DNA from 3 places in the Priestia sp. KCTC 13724 genome. Region 3 is predicted to be linked to each of the others. Evidence: riboswitches for the same ligand, from Rfam matches in the RefSeq annotation. Region 3 holds a riboswitch; each other region holds the start of a gene.
What was found. Region 3 has a riboswitch for thiamine pyrophosphate ahead of tenI (thiazole tautomerase TenI). Riboswitches for the same ligand answer to the same signal wherever they lie in the genome.
Positions count from the first base shown of each region.

Region 1 (5,977 bases), on a different contig from region 3:
AATTACATAATATTTCCAAATTTAGAAACACTGAAAGTCTAACTATTTAGAATTGAGGTGGATTTGATGCTGATTAAACGTTATCCCAAAAAGAAAAAACAAAAGCAAGCAAGCGTACCAAAGCAAGATCCAGCATCTATCAACATTCCGCTCAAACTAACAATTGAAGAAAATAAAAAGTATATTCAAGAGTACTTAGACTATACAAGTGATTTAGGTGAGCGCTGGTTAACTTTTAATTGTAAAAAAGCGCTTTTAATGTATTTTGTACCATTCATGGATTCGGTGAAATTAAACGAACATGTAATTAAACTAATGCTTCTTGAAAAGGAAGGAGACCCAAAAGAGGTTATTCAAATCGGTTCCGTTAACGAATCTCAAGATTTGCATGAAATCATTACGTTGCTCTATAGTGGAGGAGCTATTTTATTTCTTGAAGATACACTCATTTTATATGTAATTGATGCTACGCTTCCTGCATCTAGGGAAGTTAGCCAAGCAATCGATGAAAAAGTTGTGCGCGGTTCTCATGAAGGGTTTGTTGAAAATCTAGATAAAAACATAAACTTAATGCGTCAGCGTTTTTTAGATGGAAGCTTAATCGTTAAATACCTTGAAGTCGGTACAATTTCGCGCACGAGAGTAGCTGTTTTATACCTTAAAGGAATTTCAAATCCAGAATACTATGAAGAAGTATTTCGACGATTAGAATCAATTGACGTGGACGCGGTGGAAAGCGGGAGTATTATTGAAGAAGCTCTTGAAAATTCACCGTTTTCACCTTTTCCACAGCCGCTTAATACAGAAAGACCGGACCGCGTGATGGGGAATTTATTAGAAGGAAGAATTGCGATTATGACAGCTGGAAACTCATCCACAATTGTTGCGCCTTCTTGCTTTTTTACATTCTATCAATCACCAGAAGATTATAATACGCGCTCTTTGTACGGCTCTTTCTTTCGATTGTTGAGAATCTTTAGTTTTTTTGTGGCAATCAGTCTACCAGCATTATATATTGCTACGATTTCATTTCACTATGAGCTTATCCCTGTTGATTTAATTTTAACGGTGAAAAGCAATCACTCGTACCAGTAGAGACTCTTCAAACGATTTGTACATTGTTATTTGATGAAGGAAAAGGGTTAGCTCTACCTTATGCAAAATTTAATAAGGAAAACATGTCTGTAGAAATAAAGGGAATTGCGTTATTTAATGGAGAAAAATTTTCGGAAATAACGTTAAAAGATGAGGAAGCAAAAGCATTATTATTATCAAATAAAAAGAACAAATATATGACGATGACAGATAAGGTAAAGATGAATGGAAAAAAGACTATGCTCAAATCGATATTAAACCAGATGTAACTGTTGAAGTGATTCATCGAGGAATCATTAATTAATTACAAGAAGTTGAGACATAAGTGCTTCAAACAATGATATACCCCAACTATCACAAGTTAACTGCTTTTGATAGCTTGGGTATTTTTTTGTTGGTTCAAAAACAAATTCAAAAAACGAGCGTAAGGGAACGAACTTGTGCTTACAACCTAGCTATTATAACAAAGTAATGATTCGCCTTTGAGAAGGAATCATTTCATTGTGTCCCAGTCTCTTTTATTTTTAAAGTTTGGTATCCAGAAAAAGAGGTAACGTGATAGGATAAAGTAAGCTGAATGTTTCATAAATACATAGCATGTACAATATGATAGAAGTAAAAGCGGACGGTAAGGACAGAGAAGGTGTGGAAAAACATGACGGATAATACAAAGAAAAAAGTAAAACAAGGATTGCTTTTCTTGTTTATTATATATGGTGTGACACTTATTTACGTCACGCTCATTAAAGAAAACGAGCAAGTATATGGGCAAGCTATGAATTTAAGCTTATTTAGTACAATTAAGCTCATGTGGGCCAGTGGAAATCTTGAGCTAGCATTCGTGAACGTAATAGGGAATATTGTAATGTTTGCTCCAATTGGAATGTTTATACCGCTTTTTATGAAATCATTTGACGGATTTATTCAAGTGGTTGTCACAGGGTTCTTAATCAGTTTCACTGTTGAGATTTTACAATATGAGTTAACAGAGCGAGTTTTTGATATTGATGATATTCTGCTAAATTCAATTGGAACACTGGTCGGATGGATTTTAGTTAAGCTGCTCTTTTTCTTTAAAAGACTTATTTTAAAACGATAGACACCGAGATAAGTAGTTGCTTACCTCGGTGCTTTTTATTAAGAATAAAGTTTAGATCCTTTTTCAATAAATTCCTGTGATTTTTCTTTCATGCCTTGTTTAGCGAAATCAACGAGCTGTTTTTCATCCGCTAGTTGTCTAATATCATGAGAAATTCTCATTGAACAGAACTTAGGTCCACACATGGAACAGAAGTGAGCGGTTTTAGCACCTTCTGCTGGTAGTGTTTCATCATGGTATTCTCGAGCTCGGTCAGGATCTAACGATAAATTAAATTGGTCATGCCATCTAAACTCAAATCGAGCTTTTGAAAGTGCGTTATCACGAATTTGGGCACCTGGGTGACCTTTTGCAAGATCAGCAGCATGAGCAGCAATTTTATAGGTAATTACACCTTCGCGAACATCTTCTTTATTCGGGAGGCCTAAATGTTCTTTTGGGGTTACATAACAAAGCATTGCTGTACCAAACCACCCAATCATTGCAGCTCCAATACCAGACGTAATGTGGTCATAGCCCGGTGCTATATCAGTTGTTAGTGGTCCCAGGGTATAGAATGGTGCTTCGTGGCAAACTTCCATTTGTCGGTCAACGTTCTCTTTAATCAGATGCATTGGCACATGTCCAGGACCCTCAATCATTACTTGAACATCATGCTTCCATGCAATTGTTGTTAATTCGCCAAGCGTATCAAGCTCTGCAAATTGAGCTTCGTCGTTCGCATCAGCAATTGAACCAGGGCGCAGGCCATCTCCCAGTGAGATTGAGATATCATATTGCTTACAAATTTCGCAAATCTCTTCAAAGTGTGTATACAAAAAGTTTTCTTGGTGATGTGCTAAGCACCATTGAGCCAAAATGGAACCACCCCGTGAGACAATACCGGTTGTTCGCGTAGCAGTTAGTGGAATATAGCGCAACAGTACGCCTGCATGAATTGTAAAGTAATCAACCCCTTGTTCTGCTTGTTCAATGAGTGTATCACGATAAACCTCCCAAGATAGGTCTTCTGCTATACCATTAACTTTCTCTAAAGCTTGATAGATTGGGACAGTGCCAACAGGAACGGGTGAGTTTCGAATAATCCATTCGCGCGTCTTATGAATGTCTTTACCAGTTGAAAGATCCATAATTGTATCTGCTCCCCACCTTGTAGCCCACGTCATCTTTTCAACTTCATCCTCAATTGATGAATGAACAGCAGAGTTTCCGATATTTGCATTAATTTTCACGTGAAACTTTGTTCCAATAATCATTGGTTCAACTTCTGGGTGGTTAATATTGCAGGGAATGATTGCACGCCCTGCTGCAACTTCTTCACGAATCGTTTCTGCACTCATTTGCTCACGAATTGCGATAAATTCCATTTCAGGCGTGATAATTCCTTTTTTTGCATAATGCATTTGGGTGACGTTTCTGTCATCCTTTGCTTTTTGTGGTGAATAATTAATAAGGGGAAAGCTTTTCGTTTCGTTCCGTTGATCGCCTTCTTTATAGCCGTTATCTCTTGCTTGAACGGTACGGCCAGCATAGGAAAAAGTATCGTTTCGTTCTGCAATCCATGGTTTGCGTAAAGGTGGCAGTCCTTTTTCTAAATCTACACTATAGGCTGGATCGGTGTATACGCCGCTTGTATCGTAAACGCGAACGGGGGTGTTTTGCTCTTCACCGCGGTCGTTTACAGTGGGGGAAAGGTGGATTTCGCGCATCGGTACTTGAATATCACTTCGAGTCCCTTGCACGTATACTTTTTTACTGTTTGGAAACGGCTGTTGCATTGAAATGATTACTTGTTCTTTAGACATACTTATTCCTCCATTATGCTAGTAGATTTTGAGAAAATAAGCTATACCGAACAAAAAAATCGGGCTCTATGTAAGAGCCCGATGGAATAGACAAAAAAGAAAACAGCATAAAACACCGTTCTTTCAAGACTACTTCCCTACGTTGGTATAACCCAAATCAGGTTCAGAGGGTTAAAGAGCACAATAACTCTTCTCTCAGTCTGTGTAATCAGACACCCCTAGTAGAAAATCATTTAATTGACGACTTCATTCTACCATCATTAGGGGAAAATGCAAGCGGTTATTTATCTTTTTGCTGCTTCAAATGCAATAACAATAGCGGTAATAATATGCATAACCATTCCCACAACTGGGATTACGCCGACAAATGATGTCACCATCCCCAAAATATTTCCGTAAGCTGAACGACCTTCTTTATGAGATAAAAATAGAGCAATTGCATGCAGGAAAAAAGCAAATACTAAAGGTCCCCATGAAAAGCTTATGATGAATGCACCACCAATTAGAGGAATACCTAAAAATGCTTCATACCCAGCCGTTAGCCATTTCATAACACGTACATTTCCGCTCATGTATAAGAGCCTCCTATTAAGTAATGTAGTAGTATATACGAACGAATTAGCTATAGAAGTTTCATTTTATAGACTGACTATTAATGGGGAAAAATATAATTGATAAAATATTTTAATTTTTGTATACAAATCTTAAAAGTTTTGTTAGAATATTTTTATTCAATTAAAACACCTTATAAATTCGTTGAAGAGAACGAGTAGGTTATGAAAACTGTTCCCCAGAGAGCTAACGTTTGCTGAAAGTTAGCGTACAGTTCCTAGCTGAAAATCATCTCTGAGAAAATATGCTGAAGCCTTATAGTAAGTATATTCGGACGTCCACCGTTAGAAGGAACACGTATGAACACGTACGTTGGCGAGTGCTGCTGTTTTTAGCAGAACGAGGGTGGTAACGCGAGAATTATATCTCGTCCCTTTTTAGGGACGGGATTTTTTTGTGTATAAAAAGGAGTGATTCGAGTGGAAAGTGATATTGACATTAGACAGAAAAATCAGAAATACAAACAATCTAGGAGGAACTCACATGAATGCTTTATCAAGAAAAGATACACTGTTTATTAGTTTAATGCTATTCTCATTATTTTTTGGAGCAGGAAACTTAATTTTCCCTCCATTTTTAGGACAGTCTGCTGGAAGTGAATTGTGGCCAGCTGTTACAGGCTTCATTTTATCGGCTGTGGGGCTACCAATCCTGGGTGTCATTGCTGTAGCAAAATCAAATGGTCTTCATTCATTAGCAAACCGAGTCCACCCAGTTTTCGCCGTTGTATTTACGGTCATGATTTACTTAGCAATTGGACCTTTTTTAGGAATCCCACGAGCAGGAAGCTTAGCATTTGAAATGGGCGTACAGCCTTTTTTACCTGAAGGAGTAAATGTAAAAGCCGCGCTGTTTGGATATACGTTTTGTTATTTTGCACTTGCTTACTGGTTAGCTTTAAAGCCTTCAAAGCTTGTTGACCGCTTTGGGAAAGTATTAACGCCAGTTTTATTAGTTCTTATTTCACTTATTTTTATTCGTGCCCTTTCTTATCCTTTTGAGCCGGCTGGTCAACCTGCAGGTAATTATGTCACAAAAGCATTCGCTACTGGATTTACCGATGGTTATGCGACCATGGATACAATCGCTGCGCTAAACTTTGGAATTGTCATTGCAATGGCTTTGAAGCAAAAAGGAATGACTAGTGCGAAAAGTATTATGTCATCATCCATTCGTGCAGGAGTAATTGCAGGAACGTTGCTAGCTATTATTTATCTTATGCTGGCATATTTAGGATCTGTTAGTCATGCCAATGCAGCAAATGGAGCAATAACGTTAACGAACATTGTATTTACGCTTTTTGGACCGTTCGGAGCTGTTCTATTAGGAGTTGTATTTACGCTAGCGTGTTTAACAACTTCTGTTG
Region 1 covers NZ_JBXDLD010000009.1:7,754-13,730, reverse strand. Annotated here, with positions in the region: gene AC1UFB_RS01175 (spore germination protein) at 67-1,095, shown strand; gene AC1UFB_RS01170 (hypothetical protein) at 1,119-1,364, shown strand; gene AC1UFB_RS01165 (VanZ family protein) at 1,751-2,194, shown strand; gene thiC (phosphomethylpyrimidine synthase ThiC) at 2,233-3,999, opposite strand; TPP riboswitch at 4,117-4,229, opposite strand; gene AC1UFB_RS01155 (hypothetical protein) at 4,284-4,571, opposite strand; T-box leader at 4,747-4,989, shown strand; gene brnQ (branched-chain amino acid transport system II carrier protein) at 5,095-5,977, shown strand, end outside.
Region 1: linked by a shared signal. The riboswitch ahead of thiC (phosphomethylpyrimidine synthase ThiC) and the one ahead of tenI (thiazole tautomerase TenI) in region 3 are both predicted to bind thiamine pyrophosphate.

Region 2 (5,977 bases), on a different contig from region 3:
TTTTCTAATCGAAGGACCTCTCTTTCCGCTTCTGCATAATCTTTACATGTAATTTGACTGTACTCCATATTTTCTTTATCTGTATAAGCTACTAAATACGTCATTTTTAAGCTCCTCTTTTACTTTATTACTTATGATATAGCCTTGAATGAATCCTTTTAAACATCCAAGACTATTTTTTTCTTCTTCACATATTTATATATAAAATCCGTTTGGTGTAAAGGAGGGTACAGAATGGCCTTTATTTTATCTTTTATTCCCATTGTTGTCCCTTTTGGCATATTGATTTGCTTAATCGGTTTCACATCTTCTTTATTAGAGGATCGTAACGAAAAAAAGAAACCCTAGCAATCGCTAGGATTTCTTCACTTTCGATAATTACGAATGAGCTGAACAATGATATTAAGTGCCAATATTACGACTACACCCCAAACTGTTGTTACAATCCCTGAGTATGCGCTTTGCTTAATAGAAATTGCAATAAAAGCCCATATGAATACGAGTGAGTATGCGATATCTCTGTTTTTTCTTGTAAACAAAACGCCTAATATTCCGCCCACTACAAGCATAATGATTGCCCACGTCTGTTCACCTAAACCAAACAGCGTTTCGATTCCATTAGCTTGGAATACAACAAAGACATTAACAATTGTTGCTACGGATACCCAGCCAATATAAATAGAAATCGGCAGCCTCATAAACCATGTTGTCATTCTGGAATTTTGAATGATGGAGTAAATAATCATTAGCGTTACTAAGAATAGAACGATGACGAGTAAAGCAAGAGTAAAGTAACGATATTGAAAGATAAAAATCCATGCACTATTTAGTAAACAACTAATGAAGAACCAAATACCAATTTTCGCATAGATTTCTTTTTGATCTTCTCTCGCAATAAATTGACGAATAATCCAGATAATTAGAAGCGTATAAATTAGGCCCCATATCGCAAATGCATAGCCTGCTGGCGTAAACAGTGTTGGTACGCTATCAGATACTTCACCTGTAGTTTGACCACCTATTGGTAAAGCGTTCGCTAAATAGTTTACGATTAACACAAGAACTAAACCAATCGCATTTAAGATACTATAAAAACGAAAATTTGCCATACTATTTCTCCTTTCCTGTAGATGTAAATATAGTTGTTCTAGCTAAAAAGATAAAATAGTAGCTTCTCTTCATTAATACCTCGTCTGACTTAAATTTATGCACTCGTTAACAATTTTTCTTAGAATAGGCCTTTTGACTCCTAAAAAAACAACAACTCAGCCTTAGGCTGAGTTGTTATTTTGAATTTGCTTCTATACTTCTTGATTGACTGGATGATTTCTTTTCGTTTTTAACCCATCCTCTTAACATGGCAAATAAATAAATAGCTATGCTTGCTCCAATTGTAATAAGCACAAACAACCAATGCTGGCTCGTTGCAATCATTAATGGAGCAAATGTAATAAGGAGAATCTCTACCGGCGCAATCGGTATATATGCCAACGCGTAATCATCGAGTGTTTTACTTTTGCTTTCAGGATCCGCGATACGCAATAGTGCGATTCCCATTGCCGTTGTTCCTGTAATCCATCCCCAAGTGAAAATTCCTCGTTCAAACCAAATTGGACCAAAGAACTTGCCAGAAAGAACTCGGAATACAAACCATGCAAACAACAGACCGAATAATAATAACAGTGCAAAAGGTACAATATAGCTTGCTACCGCTGATAAACTAATAGAAGCAATACCAAACGCAACTAAGAAGTCTGTTGCACTTCCACTAATTCTGTTCATTACATCTGCATTAATATACTGATCGCTATTCGTTTTCTTCATAATACCTTTAATAGCTAAACCTACAAGAAAAGCTAGTGAAAAAGCCGGTATTGTTACTGAAGGCAACAACGTTTGACCTAGCTCACTTAAATAGTAGCCACCTAATGCGATAATTGTCACTAAAGCCACATGTAAGACAAGTGGATCAACAGCAATCGATGATACCGTATCCATTTTTGTAGAAGTGCGCTTTTCAGGGGGGATTAATCCTGTTCTTAATTCTCGTGGTAAGTCTTCAAATCTTGCAAGATAATTTGTTTCACCTTTTTTCGAATAATATTTAATGAACGCCAACCCTACTACGATTGAGCAAATAACACCAATCGTTGCTGATGTCATCGCTAGAGATAATCCTTCTTCCCATCCTTGCTTTGCAAACGCATCTCCGACAGCAGCCGCTGTTCCATGTCCACCGATAAATCCTGCTGCTAATAACAAGCCAAATCCTAAGTTTAAATCTCCCCAAACGTTATTTAATAGCAGCAATGAAAATAGTAAACCGACGCCCCACATTGCTAGCATAATCATTTGAGAATACGACCACATACTACCTACGCGACCCGCTATTTCTTTAAACTTTACACTTTGAGTTGCAATTGGAATTGCACCAAAAATAACCGCGATTAGAATACCTGGATAAGTTCCAATTTGATCAGTGAATGGAATGAGGCCAATACCGTTTGGCCCTAATGCTAAACCCAATATTCCAGCAATAATACTCGCAGGTAAAAATAAGTTTTGTACCCACCTGGCCTTTGCTCGAATAATGGTACCAGCCACTAATAACAGTGAGATGAAACCAAGATCCACAAATAAATCCCATGCTGATAGATTCATTAAACAACCTCCTTAAAAAATATAATTCCTACTAAATTGACAGGACTAATTTATATTAAACTAGGCAAACTGAAAAAGCCATTTAGCTTCAGCTAAATACCTCTTCAATTTGTGGCTTAATTCTTTAATTGAGCTTGTTTAAACGTAACGAACTTACAATTATTATATCATGATAGCACAGCCTTTGCACATTCCGACAAGATTCGTGACAATTTTCTCATTTTTTTCATTAACTACTCCAATCGTTTAGTTACTAGTTTCATATGTAATTTATCTCATTTATTTTTTTAAAATATCACTATTCAAACTACTACTTTCCATTACTTTTGAACCGTTTTTTCTAAACTTTTGTATAATTCTTTTTTTTATGTTAAATTGAATAAGAATAAAATGAAAGAATCCACTAGGGGTGCCGTTTGGCTGAGACAAGGAATCTTGATCCCTTTGAACCTGATCTGGCTTATACCAGCGTAGGAAAGTGGTACGGCGTTGTCGTGTAATACACCAACAACTGTCTTTACCACTCCATATAATGGGGTGTTTTTTTTGTTATTGCCTACATTTATAAGCGCGTTCCTTGTGGATTCAATTAGGGAGGAATATCAATTGTCATTTTCAGCTCAATTACGCAAAGAAGCAGCTTACATTTACGATGCCATCTTTCAACATCCATTTGTTGCAGGTATTAAGGAAGGAAAAGTTCCAAAAGAAGCTTTAATTCATTATGTGTCACAGGATTATGAATATTTAACTGCTTTTGTTCGCATATACGGTGCGGCGTTAACAAAATGTAGTACCCGTGATGAAATGGAAGTGTTTAATAACGGTATTTCAATTGTTTTACATAGTGAAGTCCATCCTCATAATAATTTTTGTAAAGTAGCTGGCATTCGTTATGAAGATATGAAGCATCAGCCCTTAGCACCAACAGCAAATCATTATATTAGCCACATGATGACGGTCGCACATACAGGGACACTAGGTGAAATTATTGCTGTGCTACTGCCATGTCCATGGACATACGTTGAAATTGGCGAGCGTATTGCAGGCGAAGTGAACTTAACACCGGATCACCCTTTTTACGAATGGATTTCCTTTTATACCAATGGAGAAATGAAAGAAACGACAAAATGGTTTTGTGACAAATTAGATGAGTTAGCAGAAAAAGCTTCAGCTGAGGAACGTAGACGTATGAAAGAGCATTTTATCAAAAGTTGCGAACTTGAGTATCTATTTTGGGACATGGCCTACAAACAAGAGCAATGGCCTCTATCTCAAACCATCGTGCACTCATAACAAACAGAGGCTGGGACATAAGTAATTCAGCCAATGATAAACCTGAACGATTGAGAGTTTCTCACTTTTAATCGTTCAGGTTTTTTGGTTGATTGTGAAAACAATGTTGGAAACAGGGTGGAATGGAGCGTAGGACACTCGACTCCTGCGGGAAAGAGAGGGAAAACGGAGATCCCGCAGCGCAGCGAGGAAGCTCAGGTTCCTCCCCGCGGAAAGCGAGTGGCCGTAGCGCAATGGAACGAACGTGTTGAGACAAACTAAAGAGATGGAAACAGCGAGTGTTCGTCTTTTAGAAGCAATCATTTTGTTATGTCCCAAACTCTTTCGTTTGACGTTATTTCAAAAACTTTTTAATCGTTTTTAGACTTTGGTTATCAGACGGATACTTAAAGGCAAAATCAAACTTTGTTGTTTGCTTCAGCACGCTTTTAAAGTGTGAAAACGTTTTAAAGCTTGCCTCACCGTGATATTGACCGATTCCACTCTCTCCAACTCCTCCAAATGGCAGGTGCGGCGTTGCCAGGTGCATAATCGTATCGTTAATGCACCCTCCCCCAAATGAAACCGTGTTAATAATTTGCTGCTGAACCTCTTCACTTTCTGAAAACAAATATAGAGCTAGCGGCTTTGCTTTTTGATGAACTGCACTTACGACCTCATCTACACTTTCATATTCAATAAGAGGTAAAATTGGACCGAAAATTTCGTCTTGCATAACGCTTGAATCCCATTTTACTTCGTCTAAGACGGTTGGAGCAATCTGGAGCGTTTCTTCATTATAATTACCGCCAATTACAACTTTTCCATCTTGTAAAAACTCAATTAAACGATCGAAGTGTCTCTCACTGACAATTCTGCCATAACGCCCGCTTGTGAGTACATCTTCGCCATAAAACTGCGTTACCGCTTTCTGTAGCTGTGCAATAAGCTGAACCTTTACGTCTTTATGAACTAACAAGTAGTCTGGAGCAACGCATGTTTGACCAGCATTCATACTTTTACCAAACATGATGCGCTTAGCCGCAAGTTCAACATTTGCATCTCTATGCACAATACAAGGGCTCTTACCTCCTAGCTCTAACGTGACTGGAATGAGCTGCTTTCCTGCTTCTTGCATAATGACTTTTCCAACGTTGACGCTTCCTGTAAAGAAAATATAATCCAGCGGTTGCTTCAATAAGATTTGAGTCGTTTCCACAGCTCCTTCTATAACTGTAACAAACGAAGGGTCAAACGTTTTGGCAAGCAATTCTTCCATTACCCTTGAAACATTAGGCGTCAGTTCCGACGGCTTAATAATTGCTGTATTGCCCGCTGCAATAGCGCCAATTAATGGTGAAATAGCTAGTTGAAACGGGTAGTTCCACGGTGCAATAATGAGCGTCACTCCGTAAGGTTCCGGGATGATATATCCTTTTGAACCAATATGAGTCATGACTGTCTTTGCTTTTTTAGACTTCATCCAGCCGTCTAAATGCTTTAGCGTAAAGCGAATTTCTTCTAACAAAATGCCAATCTCAGAAGCATACGCTTCTATTTCTGATTTGTTTAAATCTTTTTTCAACGCCTCCATAATTACTTCTTCATTGGATTTAATCATGGATTGCAAATCCTTTAGTGCCTGCACTCGCACGGCTTTGGACTTTGTCTTTTGTTCATAGAAGTACCGCTTTTGCTTTTCGACAATATTGCTGATAATGTTCTCATCTGTAACGTAATACTCACTATGCTTCATTTCTTCACCTCTTTGATCATAAACATTCTTTTTCAATTGTTGAAATTAATTCCTTTAATAGCCCTACCGCATCTTCTAATGCGAGTGAATAATAACGCTGCGTTCCTTTTTGCTCAATACTTACAAGCTTTTGGTCACGTAATATTTTTAAGTGATGAGAAACTGCTGGTCGAGAGAGGGTTGATTCTTTTGCGATTTCATTGACCGTTAGCGGTTCCTTTTCTGCTAATAATAAAATAATGTCCTGTCTCGCTGAATCGCTTAGTGCTTGAAAAACAGGAATAC
Region 2 covers NZ_JBXDLD010000019.1:86,646-92,622, forward strand. Annotated here, with positions in the region: gene AC1UFB_RS03465 (hypothetical protein) at 1-104, opposite strand, end outside; gene AC1UFB_RS03470 (TspO/MBR family protein) at 366-1,109, opposite strand; gene AC1UFB_RS03475 (sodium/glutamate symporter) at 1,285-2,661, opposite strand; TPP riboswitch at 3,057-3,155, shown strand; gene tenA (thiaminase II) at 3,268-3,957, shown strand; gene AC1UFB_RS03485 (hypothetical protein) at 4,075-4,218, shown strand; gene AC1UFB_RS03490 (aldehyde dehydrogenase) at 4,292-5,692, opposite strand; gene AC1UFB_RS03495 (ArsR/SmtB family transcription factor) at 5,709-5,977, opposite strand, start outside.
Region 2: linked by a shared signal. The riboswitch ahead of tenA (thiaminase II) and the one ahead of tenI (thiazole tautomerase TenI) in region 3 are both predicted to bind thiamine pyrophosphate.

Region 3 (5,977 bases):
AAAAAGTTGTGCCATACTTGTATCAATTGTGGGGGAGACCAGTGCATCTAGAAACCGTAATGGAAGAAAAGCCAATTGCATTTACGTACGACGGGAAAACGGTGCATCGAAAGCACTTATAATGAAAGGAGAAGCATTCGCTTCTCCTTTTAGCGTATTTACAGTTTAATGAGGATACGACCTTGAGCCTTTCCTTCAAGCAGTGTTGGAAGATGGTTCGGTACATCATTAAGAGAGATTTCTTCTTGAATGAAGTCTTCAAGCTGATAGGGCTTAAAAGTTGTTGCTAGCAGCCTCCATGTCTCGTTTCGAAGGGACATTGGGCAATAGACAGAATCAATACCGAGTAAGTTCACACCACGTAAAATGAATGGGAAAACTGTAGTTGGGACAGCTGTTCCAGCCGTTAAGCCACTAGCTGCAACAGATCCACCGTATTGAAGTTGTGATAGCACGCTTGCGAGCGTTTCACCGCCTACGCTATCGACTGCAGCAGCCCACTTTCCTTTGGCGAGTGCTTTGACCTTTCCGTTGTAAACATCTTCTCTAGTTAAAAGAGTGGTAGCCCCAAGATTGGTTAAATAGGTGGCACTAGAAGATTTTCCAGAGCTCGCAGCAACCTCATAGCCCAGCGTTGATAAAATAGAAACCGCAAAGCTTCCCACACCACCTGTAGCGCCAGTGACTAGGACAGGACCATCTTGTGGTTTCAAGCCCGAATCAATTAGCTTCTTTACAGATAAAGCAGCTGTAAAACCAGCTGTTCCAATTATCATAGCTTCTTTTAAGGTTAATCCATCGGGAAGAGGAACAATCCAGTCGGCAGGAATACGAGCGTATTCACTATAGCCACCGTAATGAGACACTCCAATTTCATAGCTGGTTGCAATCACTTCATCACCGCTTTTAAAGCGAGGGTTATCCGAAGTAACAACCGTACCTGCTAAATCAATTCCTGGTACAAATGGATACGCTTTGACGATATTTCCATTGGGAATGCTAGCTAGGCTATCCTTATAATTGATACCTGAATAGTGAACTTTAATGAGGACATCACCTTGTGGTAAATCATCAAGTGTGAGCGTTTTGATATGAGAATGAACCTGTTCTTCTTCTTTTGTTAATACAAGAGCTTTAAAATTTTGCATGTCCTCTTGTCTCCTTTCATATCATAAATCTTATGTTTATTATAAAAGACAAAAAGTCAAAAGTATAATGTAATGCAGATAATGAAAAAGACTGCGGTTAAGCAGCCTTTTACTGAATCATATTTAAAAAGCGACGAGTTCGCTCTTCTTTAGGTTTTTGGAAGATCTCTTCTGGTGTTCCACGCTCCATAATAACGCCTTGGTCCATAAAGATTACTTCATCTGCCACTTCGCGAGCAAAGCGCATTTCATGTGTAACCACGACCATGGTCATACCTTCTTTTGCTAAATCTTTCATAGCTTTTAGCACATCACCTACAAGCTCAGGGTCTAAAGCAGATGTAGGCTCATCAAATAGCATGACTTTAGGATCCATAGCCATTGCACGCGCGATACCTACACGCTGCTGTTGTCCTCCTGATAATTGAAATGGATAAAAGTTTACTTTGTCTCCTAGACCAACTTTTTGTAGTAGGGAAACAGCGCGCTCTTTTGCCTTTTGTTTTGGAACACCTTTTACAATAACAGGTCCTTCCATGACATTTTCAAGCGCTGTTTTGTGAGGAAACAAATTGTAGCTTTGAAAAACCATTCCCGTTAAGCTGCGAAAAGACGTTATCTTTTGCTTCGGTAAATTTTTCTCAAAGCTGACTTCTTGGTTATCGATGATGATTTTACCATTAGTAGGAAGTTCCAGTAAGTTTAAACAGCGAAGAAACGTTGTTTTTCCGGAACCTGAAGGACCAATTAGAACCACTACTTTACCTTGCTCTATGTTTAAATCAATTCCTCGCAATACGTGTAAATCATCAAATGATTTATGAAGGTTCGTAATGTTAATCACGCTAATAAACTCCTTTTTTAATGAAAAGCCAATGATTGCAGCAATAAATGGATCAATTGTAATGTCTAGCGTTGGCAATCCATAGAAAATAATAAATAATTGCACAAGTAAAGGTGTCCCACGAATAAGTGACACGTATACGCGCGCAATTATAGTAAATATTTTTATAGAAGATAAGCGACCAAGCGCTGTAAGAATAGCTAAAATAAGGCCTAATACAAATGAAATAAGCGTTAGTGGAATGGTATATTGAATAGCTCCCTCTATCATTGGATAGAGGGAGGATTGAGCGATAGAGAGTAAGCGCTCTGCACGCTCAGGGTCAGTAAAGATACTATTTAGGAGAAACATCTTCACCAAACCATTTCTCAGAAATTTTAGCGTATGTGCCGTCTTCTTGCATATCTGCTAAAGCTTTATTTACTTCTTCCACTAACTTACCGCTATCTTTGCGAAACATTAATCCACTTGCTGATGCGTCTTCTGCTTCATCCACAATTTTTACAGGTGCATTTGGACGCTGCTTTTTATAGTCTAAGAATGATAATTTATCATTAATTGTACCGTCTACACGTTTTGAAACGATTAGTTCTGCTGATTGCGTGAATCCTTCAACACCCACTAGCTCAGCTTCATATTTTTTTGCTAAATCAGCATAGTTACTTGTGAGTGATTGTGCTGATTTTTTACCTTTCATGTCTTCAAATGATTTAACATCATTATTGTCTTCACGAACAACCAGCACCGCTGCAGACTCAATGTATGGGTCAGAGAAGTCGTATTTTTCTTCACGGTCTGGGCGAATTCCAACTTGGTTAGCAATCATGTCAAAGCGCTTTGCGTCTAGACCAGCAAACATTCCATCCCACTGTGTTTCTTTAAATTCAGCTTTCACGCCAAGACGTTTTGCAACTTCTTGTGCAATTTCAACGTCAAAGCCTGTTAGCTTATTAGCGTCGTCATGGAACGTAAATGGAGGATACGTACCTTCTGTTCCAATTGTCAGAACGCCATCCTCTTTTACTTTTTCGTATAAATCTTGATCACTTTTACTTGCGTTATTTGTTTCTTTGTCATTTGAGCCACAAGCTGCTAGGACAACTGTGAACGCTAATAAAAGGAATAAAAATGCAACTGATTTTTTCATTTTTTGTTAAACACCCAGTAATTTGATAGGAATTATATTCCTTGATAGCGTAATTGATATTAAATAAGAAGAAGTTAAAAGTCAATAAAAAAACTTCTAATAGATAGTATGGCTTTTCAATGGGTTTATGTACTTTGTAGACCATCAGAAAAAGGGTGAAGACTAAAAAAGGAAGAGGGGGCTTAGCACATTTAAGATGATTAGTTTAAGGGTAAAAAGGAAAGGGAATAAGTAGATAGCCGATGATACTTTAACAAACGTGACGCTCTTCTCTTATCGTTTTTGGGACAATTGTTTTATTTTGATCAGATATTCCTTACTCATACTCGAAACTTGTTATAATAGAGAGAAGAGCATTGAAATTAGGATTTGAAAAGTGGAGATAAGTTTAATGAGAAAACGTGAAGTATGGAAATATATTTTATTGATTGTAACAATTGCGGGACAAGTCATTAGTTTTATCTTTTTAATGGTCAACAGTATAGCTGCTTTGTTATTCTACGGATTTTATATTTTAACATTTGCCATCTTACTGAGCTCATTTCTGTGGGAAGAGCATAGGGAAAAAGAAAAAGAGCTCGAAGATTATTAGCTCAATACATGAGAAAAATGGTCCAGTAGGTTGTAATCACTCACAAATATGTTATACTTCTAAATGAAAAGTGAAAATATTAGAAAAAATCACTAGGGGAGCCTTTATGGCTGAGACGAAAAATTCGGACCCTTTGAACCTGATCTGGTTTGTACCAGCGTAGGGAAGTGGATGAGCCATGTTTACATAATTAATGCATGCCAAACCACTCTACGTTGTAGAGTGGTTTTTTACGTTTATGTCGAAATAAAGGTGAGGATGCTATGGTACCCAAGTTACACGCTGTGTCAACAGGGAAACAGCCTCTTGAACAGCTTTTGAAAATTATCAGAGACATTGAACCATATGTAGGAGCTATCCATATTCGAGAAAAAGAGCGAACGGCACGAGAGTTAGAAGTGCTTATTGGAGACCTGAAAAAAGAAGTTCCGGCTTCAAAGCTAATTGTTAACGATCGAGTAGATGTAGCTTTTGCTGCTCAAGTCAAAGGTGTGCATTTGGCTTATCACAGTCTAAGTGCTCAAGGAGTAAAAGCACATTTTCAGCAATTGATTGTTGGTAAATCTGTACACAGCGTTAAAGAAGCAAAGGAAGCTGAACAATCAGGCGTCGACTATGTCATTTATGGTCATATCTATCCATCGCAATCAAAACTGGGTCAAACACCTCGGGGACTTGAACAGCTGAAACAAGTCGTTGATTCAGTGCAGATACCGGTAATTGCAATCGGGGGAGTTATGCCTTGCAATGTAAGAGAGGTATTGAGTACAGGGGCACATGGCGTCGCTGTCATGGCTGGTGTATTTAAAGATGAAAACCCGTTACAAGCGGCAAAGGAATACGGTGAACAACTACGAAAGTGGAGTGATACATATGGAGGCACATTATGATGCGCTCGTTATTGGTGGTGGAGTTATTGGAGCTTCAACTGCGTATCAGCTTTCTAAAATGGGGTATAAGGTAGCCATTTTGGAAAAAAATCAGATTGGTTGTGAAGCATCGGGAGCAGCTGCTGGAATATTAGGAGCACAAGCTGAAATTGATGAAGAAGGGCCTCTTTTGGAACTAGCCATTCGAAGTAGAGCACTTTTTCCGAATCTGGTAGCTGAATTAAAAGAAAAAACAAATATTGATGTTGAGCTCATTCAAAAAGGCTTGTTAAAAGTAGCAACAACTGAAGCTGAAGCAAACGTGCTACAAGACAAAGCGGAGCGCCACAGACGGTGGGATTCAGACGTTAGGTGGTTATCTCCTGACGCAGCAAGTGAAGCTGAACCGCTCTTAACCCCTGATACATACGGGGCGATTAGCATCCCAAAAGATGGACAGCTGATGCCAGCTAAGCTAACTCATGCTTTGGCACACGGAGCTTTATACCATCAAGCGGCAATTTATGAGAACTGTCATGTCCATCACTTTATATACGATAACAAAAAGGTAGTTGGCGTTCGGACATCAGCGGGCAACTTTTACAGCGACCAAGTGATGGTAAGTGCAGGTGCTTGGACAAAAGAGCTGGTGGCCGCTATTCATCCAAAGCATCTGTTTCCTATTAAAGGTGAGTGTATATCTCTCACGACGAATCAGCCAAGCATTCAAAAGACTATTTTTTTAGATGAAGGATTTTATATTGTTCCAAAAGCAGGAGGAAGAGTAGTGATTGGAGCTACAAAGCGCGCCCATGATTACACGAAGCACGTATCTGCAGAAGCTATTGAATTTCTAATTAGCAAAGCGATTTCTCTCGTTCCATCACTTGCAAATGCATCGTTTGAAAAAGCATGGGCAGGACTTCGTCCGCAAACAGTAGATGGGTGGCCGTATTTAGGACAGCACCCTGAGCTAGATAATGTTTACTTAGCTTGTGGGCACTACCGAAACGGTATTTTACTAAGTGCGATTACAGGGAAAATTATGGCGGAACAAATGATGGGTGAACATCCAAAACATTCCTTTTTTACGGCTTTTCGCTTACAAAGAGAAATGGAGGGAACGTATTGAACTTAATAATTAATGGGAAAAGCGTTGATATAGATTCCTCAATTCAGACGGTTTCTCAACTATTGGAATCAAGAGATTTACACGAGAAAGTGGTTATTGTCGAGTTAAATAAAAAAATTTTACAAAAGCAAGATCATGAAAAAGCGTTGCTATCAGAAGGCGATTTATTAGAGATTGTTTCATTTGTAGGAGGAGGATGAAAGTTATGTTGAAAATAGGAAAATATGAATTTGCATCTCGTTTGC
Region 3 covers NZ_JBXDLD010000040.1:23,204-29,180, forward strand. Annotated here, with positions in the region: gene AC1UFB_RS06255 (SpoVR family protein) at 1-122, shown strand, start outside; gene AC1UFB_RS06260 (acrylyl-CoA reductase family protein) at 159-1,148, opposite strand; gene AC1UFB_RS06265 (amino acid ABC transporter ATP-binding protein) at 1,258-1,992, opposite strand; partial or broken gene AC1UFB_RS06270 (ABC transporter permease subunit) at 2,020-2,343, opposite strand; gene AC1UFB_RS06275 (amino acid ABC transporter substrate-binding protein) at 2,327-3,139, opposite strand; gene AC1UFB_RS06280 (hypothetical protein) at 3,531-3,731, shown strand; TPP riboswitch at 3,816-3,914, shown strand; gene tenI (thiazole tautomerase TenI) at 3,995-4,621, shown strand; gene thiO (glycine oxidase ThiO) at 4,605-5,732, shown strand; gene thiS (sulfur carrier protein ThiS) at 5,729-5,932, shown strand; gene AC1UFB_RS06300 (thiazole synthase) at 5,938-5,977, shown strand, end outside.